DNA from 2 places in the Desulfitobacterium sp. LBE genome. Region 2 is predicted to be linked to the other one. Evidence: predicted binding sites of a transcription regulator. Region 2 holds the regulator's gene; the other holds the start of a gene.

Region 1 (7,282 bases), 1.6 Mb from region 2:
ACCTATCCGATTACATGATTGGCGGACGAACCCTGGGCCCTGCGGTCACAGCTTTAAGCGCCGGTGCCTCAGATATGAGCGGCTGGCTCATGATGGGACTGCCGGGAGCTATGTTCGCTTCAGGAATCAGTTCCGGCTGGATTGTGGTCGGACTTACCATCGGCGCTTATTTCAACTGGCTCTATGTAGCCCCCCGTCTGCGTTCCTACACAGAAATCGCCAGCAATTCCATTACCATCCCTTCTTTCCTTGGCCATCGTTTTCGTGATACTTCCCATGTGATCCGTTTAGTTTCCGCACTTGTTATTATCATTTTCTTTACTTTCTATGTTTCTTCCGGTTTGGTTTCCGGCGCCGTCCTCTTTAATACCACCTTTGGCATCGGTTACCATACGGGGCTTTGGCTGATTCTTCTGGTCATCGTAGGGTATACCTTGATCGGCGGATTCTTAGCGGTCAGCTTTACAGACTTCGTCCAGGGATTAATCATGGTCACCGCCTTAACCATGGTGCCGGTGGTCACCCTCTGGCACAGCGGCGGCCTCGGCTCTTCCTTCACCACCATTCAAACCATTGATCCGGCACTCTTGAATATCTTCACCGGAACCAGTGTCATCGGTATCATCTCTCTTCTGGCCTGGGGTTTAGGCTATTTCGGCCAGCCCCATATTATTGTCCGTTTTATGGCCATCTCTTCGGTAAGCGAAATCAAAAAATCCCGCCGTATCGGCATGAGTTGGATGGTCTTTTCCGAAGTGGGGGCTATGCTTACCGGTCTCCTGGGAATCGCTTACTTTGCCACCCATGGCCTGACTCTGGCCGATCCTGAGACAGTGTTTATCGAGCTGGGAAAAATCCTCTTCCATCCCATCGTCACCGGGCTCCTGATCTCCGCTATTCTGGCCGCCATTATGAGCACTATTTCTTCGCAGCTTCTGGTGACCTCCAGCTCCCTGACCGAGGATATTTACCGGATTCTCTTCCACCGTGAGGCCAAAGATAAGGAATTGGTTTTCGTCAGCCGTCTCTGTGTTTTGCTCGTTGCTCTACTGGCCACCTATCTGGCCTGGACTCAAAACGATACCATCCTCAATCTGGTAGGCTACGCCTGGGCCGGCTTTGGTTCCGCCTTCGGCCCCGTTATTCTCCTCAGCCTTTACTGGAAACGGATGAACAAATGGGGAGCTCTGGCCGGTATGATCGTGGGCTCTGCCACCGTAATCCTTTGGGAGCAGTTCCCGGCCTTCGCCGCCGTCTATGAAATGATCCCCGGCTTTATCATGGGCTTGCTTTCGATCATTATCGTCAGTCTGCTGACCACTGAGCCCTCCCAAGAGATCCTGGATGAGTTTGCTAAATCTGCAGCTGAGACAAAAGGTAACTAAGGGAGCTTAAATTAAACGAAAAAGCGGCTGTCACATTGGATTGTGACCAGCCGCTTTTTCGACTTTCATCTCAATTAAAAATAATGTTTGCAGCCCTTCTTCAGCTGTTTTCCTCAATGATATTGCGCGCGATTTTCACTCCGCAGGCCTCGGCCTGAGCCAGTCCCCGGGTAATTCCCGCTCCGTCTCCCCCGGCATAAAGTCCTGCAATCTCCGTCTCAAAGTTATTTTTCAGCTTGGGACGGGAAGAGTAGAACTTGGCTTCCACGCCATAAAGCAAGGTGTGCTCAGAGGCTATACCAGGCGTCACTTTATCCAGGGCCTCAATCATCTCAATGATGCTCTTCATGGTGGAATAAGGAAGCACCAACCCTAAATTACCAGGTACAGCTTCTTTGAGGGTGGGCTCCACAAAACTTTCTTTCACCCGCTTCTCTGTGGAACGGCGGCCCTTCATGATGTCCCCAAAGGTCTGCAGCAGCACACTGCCGTTGGATAAGTCATTGGCCAGCCGGGAAATATTCTTGGCATACTCCGTAGGCTTGTTGAAAGGATAGGAGAAGTTATGGGATACCAGCAGGGCAAAATTGGTATTATGGCTGCCCAGATTCTTATCTCGGTAAGCATGGCCATTGGCCAGCATAACCCCGGTATGATTCTCAATAACCACATGGCCGGAAGGATTGCTGCAGAAGCTTCTCACCGTAGTCCCTACAGAGGTCCGATAGAGAAATTTCCCTTCATACAAATTCTCGTTAATATCTTCCATGATGGTATCCAGGGTTTCTACCCGAACCCCCACATCCACCTGGTTGCTGCTCATTTCCAGATTGTACTTCTTCAAGACATCCTTGAACCATTCCGAACCATCCCGTCCGGGAACCACGACTACTTTAGGAGCATAATACTCCTCTCCCTTATTGGTACGGATGCCTTTAACCTGCAGGTGTCCTTCCGCTTCAGCGGTCATAATATCGGCGACTTCCGTTTCGAACACCATGTCGATTTTTCCCTTGAGGTACTCATAAATATCCTTAAGAATTTCCAGGTTTAATTCTGTTCCCAGATGGCGGACTTGGGCCCGGAGCAGCTTCAAGCCGGCTCCCAGGGCCTTTCTCTCAATCTCCTTTACCGTAGGAGTGCTGGGATCGGTCAGTGAACTGGTCGCTCCATGCTTTAAGTTAATCTGATCCACATAGTGAATGAGGCTCAACACCTCCGAAGGAGGCAAATACTCGGTGAGCCATCCGCCAAACTCGGTGGTGATATTGAATTTCCCATCAGAATAGGCTCCCGCACCGCCAAAACCGTTGGTAATAGAGCAGGCAGGAGTGCAGCTGGCGAACTCTCTTTGCTTATTGGGGGGCGGACATTTCGAAAGAGTCTTTTTCAAAATAGGACAACTGCGTTTATAGATATCCCGTCCCTTTTCAATCAAAAGAACAGCAGATTCAGGAGCTTGCGTCGCTAATTCATAACTGGCAAAAATTCCGGCGGGGCCTGCCCCAACGATGATCACATCATACTTTTTCAAGGCTTATTCCTCCTCGGTTAAACTTAACGGCAGTCAAAACTTAACAGCAGCCAAACCCTAACAACTATACCTTATGCTCTTTAATAATTCAAGTCTAAAATCCGAACATTTTATTAAAAAATCGACTTTTTGTTTGGATTTTTTGCTCCACTGCCAAATAGCTCCCTTGAATTTAGTATTCAAGGGATTTTATGACAATAATAGAATATTTGTTTCTATTGATGCAGAACATATATTCTATTATAATAGATAGCGCAGACCCTGGCTCCCACTCCATTCACAAAGAGCGCTTCATTATGAATATGGTTTTTCTACATAGGTGGTGATTGGATCTTGAGCAAATCGATTATTTTTCATATTGATGTTAACTCGGCCTACCTTTCCTGGGAAGCCGTCTATCGCCTTCAGCAGGGAGATCCTCTGGATTTAAGGACAGTTCCTTCCGTGGTCGGCGGCGATCCCTTGACCCGGCACGGGATCGTTCTGGCCAAGTCGATCCCGGCTAAGGAATATGCTATTAAAACCGGGGAGACTTTATACTCCGCCCTCGCCAAATGTCCGGACCTGATCATTGCCAGGCCTAATTATCTCCTCTTCCGTCAGTGCAGCGAGGCTCTAAGCCTTATTTTAAGAGACTATTCCCCTCTAATCCAACAGTTTTCCGTGGACGAATATTTTCTGGACTTCACCGCCATGGACCTTCTCTTTGGGGACCCTCTGGCTACCGCTTATAAAATCAAGGAGCGAATCAGGAACGAGCTGGGCTTTACCGTAAATATCGGTATTTCCACCAATAAACTGTTGGCAAAGATGGCTTCCGAACTCCAAAAACCCGACCAAGTCCATACCTTATTCCCTGAAGAGATTGCTGAGAAAATGTGGCCCTTACCCGTGGGGGAACTCTTCATGGTCGGAAGGGCAACCACCCGCCAGCTCCTCTCCCGCAATATCAAAACCATCGGAGAGCTGGCGCACACCGACCCTCGCCTCTTGAAAGGGATCATGAAAAGTCACGGCCTGCTGATTTGGAATTATGCTCACGGCATTGAAAACTCCCCCGTCCGCCCCGGCGGCCGGGTAGCGGTCAAAGGCATGGGCAATTCCACCACCACATCCTTCGATGTAAAAAACCGCAGAGAGGCTCACCTGGTTCTTCTCTCCCTTGTGGAAACGGTCAGCGCCCGCTTAAGGCATGATCAATACTTTGCCCGGCTGATATCCATTTCCTTTCGAACCCATGAATTCCTTTCCTATTCCCATCAACGCAAACTCTCCCACGCTACAGACTGTACCAATGAGCTATGGGAGATTGCCTGCCAGCTCTTTGACGAATTATGGAAAGGTCAGCCCTTGAGACATCTGGGAATCCGGGCCTCTGAGCTCTGTCAAAACGATTTCCTGCAGTTTTCCTTTTTCACTAAGGATTACGAGCGGGATCGGAAAGTGGATCAGGCTGTCGATATCATTCGCCAGCGCTTTGGCTCTCAGGCTATTATGCGCTCCTCTTATCTCCACTCCGGCCTTAAGTCCATGACTGGGGGAGTCATCGCTGAAGAGGAATATCCGGCCATGACCAGCCTGCTTTAGCTCTAAAAAGGAGGGAGTGCTTTTCGTGAAGGTAATGATGCAGCCCCTGGAGATGATCGCCCATTTCAATGATCAGGGCATGCCCCGGCCCCTTAAATTCAAGGCTCACTTCGAAGATAGCCCTGTCGTCATTGCCGTCGACAAAATCATCTCCAAATCCGAAGAAAAACTGGCCGGCAATCCCATGCTTATTTTTCGCTGTCAAAGCATCAGCAACGGACTTCTTAAGATTTATGAGCTGAAGTATGAACTTCATACATGCAAATGGTTTCTCTATAAGATGTGAGCAAAGGGGACCGTGAGCCCCCTTAACCTGCTCTCAGTCCCCCTTGCTTTAAGGTTCATGATTTTATTTTCAGGATCTTTTCTTCCTTTTCCAGCATGGGATCAGGCCTTTGGAGAATGAGCCATACTTCGTCCGACGCTTTGAGCGATGGGCCGGAGCTCTGCGGCGAGCCGGGCAAACTGCTCCGGAGTCAGAGATTGCATCCCGTCGCTTTGGGCTTCCTCAGGATGGGGATGGACTTCGATCAGCAGCCCATCGGCTCCTACCGCTACAGCGGCCTTGGCTAAAGCAGGAATGATATCCACCCTCCCAGCCGCATGGCTGGGATCCACAATGACCGGCAGATGGGAAAGCACTTTCACCAGGCTCACCGCACTGAGGTCCAGGGTATTGCGGGTGCTGGGCTCAAAGGTGCGAATCCCCCGCTCGCAAAGAATCACCTGAGCATTCCCGCCGGCTAAGATATATTCTGCAGCCGCAAGCCATTCCTCCACCGTGGCCGCCAGGCCCCGCTTCAGAATCACCGGGTTTCTTATCTCCCCCAGCAGCTTAAGAAGGTGGAAGTTTTGCATGTTGCGGGACCCTACCTGCAGAATATCCACTTTATCCACCAGCACATCCAGGCTGCGTTCATCCATAACCTCCGTCACAGTAAGAAGTCCATATTCCGCTGCAGCTTCCCTCAGATAGTCTATTCCTTCTTCCCCTAACCCCTGGAAGCTATAGGGGGAAGTGCGGGGCTTATAGACTCCCCCTCTTAAAATCTTGCCGCCGGCTGCTTTGACCCCTTGGGCAGCGGCCCGCATCTGTTCTCCGGATTCCACGGCACAAGGACCGGCCATCAGCACGACCTCACGGGCTCCGATAGTCGTATCCCCTACCCTGATCGTACTTCGTTCATCCTTTAACCCCACTAAAGGCAAATCCATAACTCCAAACCCCCTGATATAATAGTCCACGACGCCCTCTTCCTGAGATGAAAGCCGTGGACTTTCTGTCTTACCGCTCACTGCGCAGAAAAATTTCTTTATATTATATCCTACAAACCATTGCCCATACAAGGTATCGCCAAGCTGTCTCCTTTTTAATAAGGCAACCGTATCATTCCGAAAGGATCTGCTTCCAGGTCAAAGGCTTCTGCCTGACCGTTCCATTTTATACTGAAACTATGCTTTTCTTCGACCTTTCCTACCAGACCATTCCCTCTGCCCAGCCTGACCAGGCCATCAGAACTCAGAGTCTGCCGTATTCCACTGTAACTGCCATAAGCCCCTTCAAGGGTATAGCTAAAAGATTTTATTTGCCCAGGGTCCCCCTTATACTTGGCTACGGCACTCGCTTCACTCCAGCTCTCATACCCCAGCACACCCTGATCATCTTTATAAAATTGGCCAAAGCAGTCAAGCACTACCTCAACCATCCAGTATTGACCCTCTCCCTGGAAAACCAGCCTTTTCCCGCCATTTAAGTCTCTCAGCACCAATTCCCTGATCGCTTTTGAGCGTTGCACATAGGAAGCATAGTCCGGCCCCATCGTCTTTAAGCTTTCTATGTCCAGCAAAGGGCAGTACACGATGAACATATTCTTCGCCGCCAGGGTCTGGAAAAGCTGGCTGTGAGGCAAAAACACCGCCATCATTTCGTCGTTAAGTCTCCAGTAATGCCCGGCCAGCTGCTCCCGCTCCCTATGGGAGGAAAAGGGGTAGATCCATACTAAATCCTCAGAGCCATGGATGCGAAATATCTCAGGTTCAATGCCCAGCAGCACCGTATCCTCAAATCCTTCTCTTGCCACCGCTTCAAGCTTAAGCCCTTTTTGGGCAAAAAGCTTTGTTACCTCGCTCAAGGTCAGGGGACGATACTCCAGCTCTTCTTTGGTCATTCCCGAGGATAACCCTATCGAACCGGCGATCATCAGAAAAATCAAAGTGATGACAGCCAAGGATTGTACCGTTTTCGCCCTGCTCATCATCATGCCCTCCTCTTATCTTATTCTCAGGAAAAAATAAAGGAATTAACACTATTAACCAGTGTTAATTCCTTCTTCTATTTCAGAGCAGCAAAATCCTTTTTTAGTTCGATTCATTATTCGTGCTTACTTTGCGCTGGTTTCTCCCCTGCAGCCAATTCTTAATATAGGCATAAACCGCGGGAACAGCCGATATGCCAATGATCGCAAAGATCACCAAGGTAAAATTATCCTTTACAAAAGGCAGATTGCCAAAGAAATAACCTGCGCAAAGAGCTACCGTAACCCACAATAAAGCCCCTACGAAATTATACGCCAAGAACCTCAGGTATTTCATGGTGCCGACACCTGCCACAAAGGGGGCGAAGGTGCGAATAATCGGCAGAAAGCGGGCAATGATAATGGTCTTACCCCCATGCTTTTCATAAAACCTTTGGGTCTTCATCAGATTCTCATGGTTAAGGAAACGCATTTCTTTGGAGAATACTTTCGGTCCCAGGAAACGGCCGACCTCATAATTC
Region 2 (7,282 bases):
CTGAGTTCCTGTCTGTCATTTGGGAAGGTCTTTAAATAAGCATAAATAAGCTATTGAGCTCAGAGTTAACTAATTGTCTTCGTTTTTAATTCTAAACGTTTTAACGGGATGTTTCGTTCTAATATCTTCAGTGTTGATTATAATTTCCTCGATTTCAATGCCCGCAAAGTCAGCTGTAGATTCTATACACTTACAGCAATTATCACAGGTTTTTTCGCTGTTTAATTCACAGCGGTCGCATTCACCGCATTCAGTACAGAGTCGATTCTCAAGGACACAAGATTCACCGTATTGTTTCATGATTCAGCACTCCCATGTTTAATAAACTGACCCTAGTCAGCTTAGACTACGGTACGAAAAATCCTGGTATATTATAAAACGCATCCGGACTGCTTAAAATATTTTTTAAGGCCGACCGTGTTCGTATCTTAGCCATTCCTTGGTCCAATAACTCAACAGTATCCGTATAACGCTGCTTACTGCCTAATAGGACCAATAAAAGGTCGCCGTCCTCGCTTGTGATATATGTTACAAGACACTGGCCGGCTTCGGTTGTGGTCCCTGTTTTAAGCCCTTGATCTCCCGGATAAATACCTAAAAGTTGATTCGTATTGGAGATTTCCCGGACCTGCTTCCAACCGTTGGCATCGGTCCATTCTACAGATGCCTTTTTTTGATTGATATAATCCATGAGCACAGGGGTTTCCGTTACCTTTGCAGCAATAATGGCTAAATCTTTGGCAGTAGTATATTGATCTTCTGCCGGCATACCATCGGCTGTTTTAAACTGACTATCCTTACAACCAAGTTCAGCGGCATAACTGTTCATGGCCTGAATAAACTGCTCCTTAGTGCCATAAGCTGCCACAGCTAAGGCATTAGCGGCGTCATTGGCACTGTATACATACATTGCCGTAAACAAGTCCTTGACAAGTATCTTATCCCCAGGCTTAAAGCCAAGAACAGAGCCTTCCACCTTAACTTCCTCTCCTAAGGTAATGAGCTCATCCGCTTGAAGCTTTTCATGAACAAGAAGCCCGGTTAAAAGTTTTACTGTGCTGGCAGGCGCCCGGTGTGTATCCCCGTTTTTCTCCAGAAGCCTCTCCCCTGTTTGTAAATTAAGCATAAGATAACTGGAGTCTTCAGGAGGCGTAAATTGATTAGCATCCACTTGACTCTGGGATGTCTTGGTCAGGTTGAGGTTGCTCTTTCCGGCACCTTTGTCAAGAGATGCCCCTTTATCCGGGTTCTCTTGACCGTTTAAGAGATTAGAACTTAGAGTATGAAGGGTACTCGCTAAACCCGTTCGATCCAACAAACCTGGAAAAAAGGTTAAAACGATTGCCGCTGTCGCAATCATCGTTAAAAACGTAAGGAAAACTCTTTTCCTTGATTTTTTACTCATATCTTGCCTTCTTTATAAGATGATAAGATGTACTGGACAATATCGACCTCTCTATATAATAATGAATTTTAACCCTAAGGGCAAGACCATCATGAAATTACCAACCAATTGGCAATTTGGTTGGTAATAGGGTTGTTCTGCTTCTAACTCTGACTTTGCTGCCAGATATATAGGAACGGATAAGGATTCACCCACTCGCCATTAGGAAGTTCAATACCAAAGTGCAGATGATCCGGAGTTGTCAGAGCATCCCCCGTATGTCCCAATGTCCCCAAAAAATCCCCTTTCCTAACCTCTTGGCCTTCCCGGAGTTGAGGGTTTATAGCCTTTAGATGAGCATAGTAATAATAGTTGCCATCTTCTCCCCTAACCCCTACCCGTTCTCCGCCAAGGCGATTCCAACCCAGCTTCTCAACTTTGCCGTTGCCAACACTGATAATGGGAATGCCTTCTGCGCCAAAAATGTCCGTTCCCTCATGTCTGCGTGCTCCACCCTCCCGGTCTGCCCCAAAGGTATCCATGTACCAGACCTGACCCATCACCGGAAAAGCAAAACGGCCCGGCTCATAAAAGGGATAAGTTAAAAGAATCTGCCGCCTCTCAAGGATTTGTTGAACAACATCTTCACTGATTTGGATTTCCGTGTTTTTCCAAACAATGTCTTGAAGCCCTATGCCCTGTTGGAGCTGTTGGATGAGGTAATGCTCTTCATCTATTTCAACGGTGCTTCGTATAGCTAATAAATCCGCCCAAGCTGCAGAGGAAATCCCCTCCCCTTCTTTCTGACATTGCAGCACAAGTTCAGCAGACAAATTCGTGAGATAAGGATAGATATCAGCAGAGATCTTGGGCGGCTTATGGATGCCCTTCCAGGCAACTGCGCTGATCAGAATGACCACAAGCAGCTTCAGGAACAAAGTCCAGTGCTTTTGTCTCGGTTTAAGGCCTTTGCGCATCCTCATTCATCTCTCCCCTCTCTACAATGCATAATATGGGGGGAAAGGTCGGATTAGAAGTATAACTAAGGCTGATTCTTTAAGATTGGAGTATAAATCACTTGACCGGTTTGTATGGTAGTATCTGTGAGCTGATTGTATTCCATAATTTTAAGAACAAGCGTACGGGTATCGATTTGCAGGTCGGAGTTCTCAGCCAAGGACCAAAGAGTGTCCCCGGATTGAACGATTTGCGGCTGGAAAGCAAGGTCCTCTACCCTGCTGTTTGCCTGGCTCCAGTCCCAGAAGAACCAGCCCATACTGCCAAAGACCATGAGGAAAAGCAGCATATAAGAACACAGCTGCCTTTGCAGTTGTTTCATTCGATAATTCCGATAGCTTCTATAATGGCCTCTGTAGTTCCGGACGGAAGAAGAACAAGCACTCATATTAATCCCCCTCTATGTTCCCGTTAAACCAAATAAATGCGAACATAAGTTCCTGAAAACAGTATAAAGGAGACCAGGAAGATTCGTCAATACTTTTTCGAACATTTGTTTGCACAGAAGAATATTTAATGCTAAAATAGGTTTAGAACATATGAAAGGGGGAAATTGGGTGTATCCAGATTTATCACAGAGACAGACCGATATCTTGGAGTATATTAAACGGGTTATTCGAGAAAAGGGTTATCCCCCCTCTGTCCGCGAAATAGGCGACGCCGTTGGCTTGATGTCCAGTTCCACTGTTCACGGGCATTTGCAGACCATTGAGGAAAAGGGGTACATACGTCGCGATCCCACCAAACCTCGAGCCATTGAGATATTAGACAGTTCCAGTGATGCTAATGAGAAAAAGACTGTTTTTGTCCCCATCATTGGCAAAGTAACCGCCGGGCAGCCTATTTTAGCCCAGGAGAATATCGAAGATACGTTCCCGCTTCCTGTTGATGTGGTTAACTCAGATACAGTGTTCATGCTGAGAGTCAAAGGCGAAAGTATGATTGATGCGGGAATTATGGATGGGGATCTTATTTTAGTACGCCAGCAAAAAGTAGCCCGTAATGGCGAGATCGTCGTGGCCATGATTGATGAAGAAGCTACGGTAAAACGGTTCTACAAGGAAAAAACACTGATTCGCCTGCAACCTGAAAACCCTTATATGGAGCCTATCTACTCTCAGGATGTCACTATCTTGGGCAAAGTTATTGGGGTATTTCGTATTTTACACTGATTTATAAACTACAGGGACAGCAAAAGCAGACCTCCATTCCACACTGATGTGGGTGGATGTCTGCTTTTTTATTATGAAAGTACAATGACAGGCAGGATTTTTATGGTAGAATGGATTTATTAAATTTATATTTGTGCGGAGCGAACTTTGCAATGGCAGCAAGGGAACTGTGAGGTTAAGAAATCATGATAGACAAAAAAATCATCATACAATTTACGACGCTGACATTTTGCATAGCCTATCTTGTATCAGGCGCTTTGATTGCACTTGGGCAATTCGGATATTCGGTTCACAATTGGGTTCACTCGTTACAGCAATTTGGGATGAATATTCCTTTTGCAATCTATATTTTGTCGCCCGCTATTGCTTCATATATCGTTCTCAAGAAAAATAACAAAATAGCAGATTTTAAGGAATGGTTGAAAACTGTTTTTTACGCCAAAAATAACATCTCTCTCTATTTGTTCGTTGTTGCCGGGCTTGCACTCTATTTTTTGACACATCTTGCAGTTTCAGGCGGCACGGCAATGGTGCTGCCATTTTATATGTTCTTCCTTTCCCTGCCTGGTAATCTTATTATCGGCGGCTTGGAGGAAGCTGGCTGGATGTACGTATTGCAGCCTGAGCTTGACAAAAAATATGGCTTTGTTCTATCTTCTCTTTTGGTTGGCATCATTTGGATTTTATGGCATATCCCTCTCTTCTTCATTCCGGGGACGAATCACGGTGAGGGCCTCATTAACTTTTGGATGTTTGCAGTTCAACTCATGGCCTTTCGGTTTTTCAACGGGGCAATCTACAAAATATCCGGAAAAGGCCGTGTGTTTATGTGCGTATTATTCCACACCATGTTCAATGCGGCATCTCCCCTCTTTGGCACCATGACGATGACTTGGGCGGGAACAATTGCCGCAAATGCTGTGATTGTTCTTGTTTCAATGGTAACTGTTGTGATATACGACCAAAAGAGCAGGCGAATAGTATAAGCATTTTCTTCATTGATAAAGTATAAAAGTCTAAACAAAAAAAGCCCTGAACTCCGCTGACTAAACGGCTTTCAGGGCTGTATACCGATATACTAACGGGATATTTTCCGGGAACGGCTGTCTCTGAAGCGTTGGAAGCCCAGCTCGATCAAGCGGGTGATCAATTCGGTGTAAGGGATGCCGCTGGCTTCCCAAAGCTTGGGGTACATAGAGATCTGAGTGAACCCCGGCATGGTATTGATTTCGTTGATGTAGATCTGACTGCCCTCCGTGACGAAGAAATCCACCCGGCTTAAGCCGCAGGCTTCGACGGCTTTGAAAGCGGCAACAGCCTTTTCCTGCAAACTCCTGACGACCTCGGGAGCCAAAGGAGCGGGAATCACCAGCTGAGAGCCGGTGTCGATGTACTTGGCTTCATAATCATAAAAATCCTTGGCGGGAAGAATCTCTCCCGGGATACTGGCTTGGGCATCCTCATTGCCCAGGACACTCAACTCAATTTCGCGTCCCACGATATTTTGCTCTACGACCAGTTTGCGATCGTACTCCGCAGCAAGCTGGAGGGCTTGGATGAGCTCCTCCCTGTTCCGTGCTTTGGAAATGCCTACGCTGGAGCCTAAATTGGCAGGCTTGACGAAACAAGGATAACCCAGCGAATGTTCGATATTATCAAGCAGCTGCTCCATTGATTTCTGGAGCATGGTTCTAAGTACGGTGAGATAAGGGGCTTGGGGCAGGCCCGCTTCGGTAAAAACTGCTTTCATACGGTCTTTATCCATACCCAGAGCGGAGCCGAGAACTCCGGAGCCGGCGTAAGGAATATTGGCCATTTCAAACAAGCCCTGGATGGTCCCATCCTCTCCGAAGGGTCCGTGAAGAACGGGGAAAATCAAAGCAAACTTCCCATCTTGAGGAAGGGAACTGCCGTCTAAGGCGATAAAGCGGGGGTTCGTAGGATCGTGGGCAAGAATGACAGGAATACCCTCCAGGGTGGGGTCCTGCTGCCATTGTTCAGGACGTATTCCCCAGTGCCATTGGCCGTTTTTGGCAATGCCAATCGTCTCTATCTCATATTTTTCTTGATCGATGGCCTTAAGTACAGAACTGGCAGAGTTCAGGGAAACCTCATGTTCTCCGGATTGACCTCCGAAGAGAATAATAATCTTTTGCCGTGTCATTGGCGTACCCATCCTCTCTATTCTATTTTAGAAAATAGCCCAGAAAACCTGAAAACAGTGCTTAGGTGTGTACGGATGTACATAAAGCTGCACAAGCCAAGCAACAGGTTTACTCTATACTATATGCACAGGGGTGAAAAGGCTGCCTAAATCAATCGATTGTTCCAATATGGTTAAGCGGCCAATAACGAAATAACGTCATCCCGGAGATGTTTTCAATCGGCAGAAAACCCCATTCCCGGGAATCGGCACTGCTGTTGCGATTATCTCCCATAACAAAAACGGAACCTTCCGGAACGACCAAAGGCTCAAGATTTTTAATTTGAGGCTCCATAACGTAAGGCTCTTCCACTTCCTGGCCATTGATATAGGTCTTATGATCCTTGATCTCAATGGTATCTCCCGGCAAAGCAATCAAACGTTTGATAAAATCGTCGGAAGAGTGGGCGCTGGAAGGCGGATGAAAAACAATAATATCCCCTCGTTCAAAATCACCAAAATGCTTAAAAAAGAACTTATCGACAATAATCCGGTCCTGAAGCTGAATCGTCGGCAGCATAGAGCCGGTGGGGACTAATCTGGCCTCCAGCACAAAGGTGCGAATGACCCAGGACAAGGCAAAGGCAATAATCACAATCTCGATGACTTCAATAATAGTTTTAAACATACTCTTCGCTTTTACTTTGATATCTTGTTCGTTGATATCCTGTTCGTTTCCCATGGTGTGCACCTCACTTTAGTAATCCCTGTTCCCAAAGTTTTTGAGCCGCTAATAGATTCCCAAACTTAATATAATTCATGGAAACCCCGCCCTGCTGATAAGCAATAAAGGGGTCACGCATGGGGCCGTCCGCGGAGAATTCGCTGGTCGCACCTTGGATAAAGGTTCCCCCGGCCATAATGACTTCATCTTCATACCCCGGCATTCCCGACGGAATGGGCAGGACATGGCTGTCAACAGGCGAACCCTTCTGGAAGCCCTGACAAAAAGCAATCATCGCCTCCCGGGAATTGAGTTTAACAGCTTGAATCAGATCCGTCCGCAGGGCATCGGGAAGAGGATTGACTTCGAACCCTAAGGCCTGCCAAAAGGCAGCGGAAAAAATCGCTCCCCGAATCGCCTCACTTACGGTCAAAGGACTGAAGAACAGTCCTTGGAAGAACTGCAGCTGCCAGCTGAGGGTCGCTCCCACCTCGCCGCCAATCCCCGGAGCAGTTAAGCGGCAGGCGGCTTTCTCAACAAGCTCTTGTCTGCCGGCAATATATCCTCCTGTGGGAGCTAAACTTCCCCCCAGGTTTTTAATCAGGGATCCCGCCATGAGGTCGGCTCCCACATCCCCGGGTTCACATTTTTCCACAAGCTCACCGTAACAATTATCCACAAAAATAATCAGATGAGGAAAATGCTCCCGGACATAAGCCACAAAGGCGGCGATTTGCTCCATAGGAAGGGAATTGCGCCAGGCATAGCCCCGGGAACGCTGAAGAATAAGCATTTTTGTGTTGGGCTTTATCCCTTGACTTACCAGAGAATGCTGAATAGTT

The links. Region 2 encodes LexA, which represses DNA repair genes until DNA is damaged. Its sites were predicted from a motif close to CNAACANNTGTTNG; they were not measured.
Region 1: a site for LexA is predicted at 3,145-3,158, ahead of DESLBE_RS10865 (DNA polymerase IV). Genes of this name have one in related genera too.

What each region holds. Positions count from the first base shown of each region.
Region 1 covers NZ_VLKD01000001.1:2,293,911-2,301,192, forward strand. The annotation lists gene putP (sodium/proline symporter PutP) at 1-1,385, shown strand, start outside; gene DESLBE_RS10860 (NAD(P)/FAD-dependent oxidoreductase) at 1,486-2,919, opposite strand; gene DESLBE_RS10865 (DNA polymerase IV) at 3,253-4,506, shown strand; gene DESLBE_RS10870 (hypothetical protein) at 4,532-4,792, shown strand; gene aroF (3-deoxy-7-phosphoheptulonate synthase) at 4,894-5,853, opposite strand; gene DESLBE_RS10880 (hypothetical protein) at 5,877-6,761, opposite strand; gene DESLBE_RS10885 (DedA family protein) at 6,865-7,282, opposite strand, start outside.
Region 2 covers NZ_VLKD01000001.1:656,148-663,429, reverse strand. The annotation lists gene DESLBE_RS03140 (hypothetical protein) at 70-300, opposite strand; gene DESLBE_RS03135 (serine hydrolase) at 347-1,405, opposite strand; gene DESLBE_RS03130 (M23 family metallopeptidase) at 1,549-2,367, opposite strand; gene DESLBE_RS03125 (LysM peptidoglycan-binding domain-containing protein) at 2,427-2,789, opposite strand; gene lexA (transcriptional repressor LexA) at 2,959-3,573, shown strand; gene DESLBE_RS03115 (CPBP family intramembrane glutamic endopeptidase) at 3,759-4,559, shown strand; gene DESLBE_RS03110 (D-alanine--D-alanine ligase) at 4,652-5,737, opposite strand; gene lepB (signal peptidase I) at 5,889-6,458, opposite strand; gene DESLBE_RS03100 (methionine gamma-lyase family protein) at 6,469-7,282, opposite strand, start outside.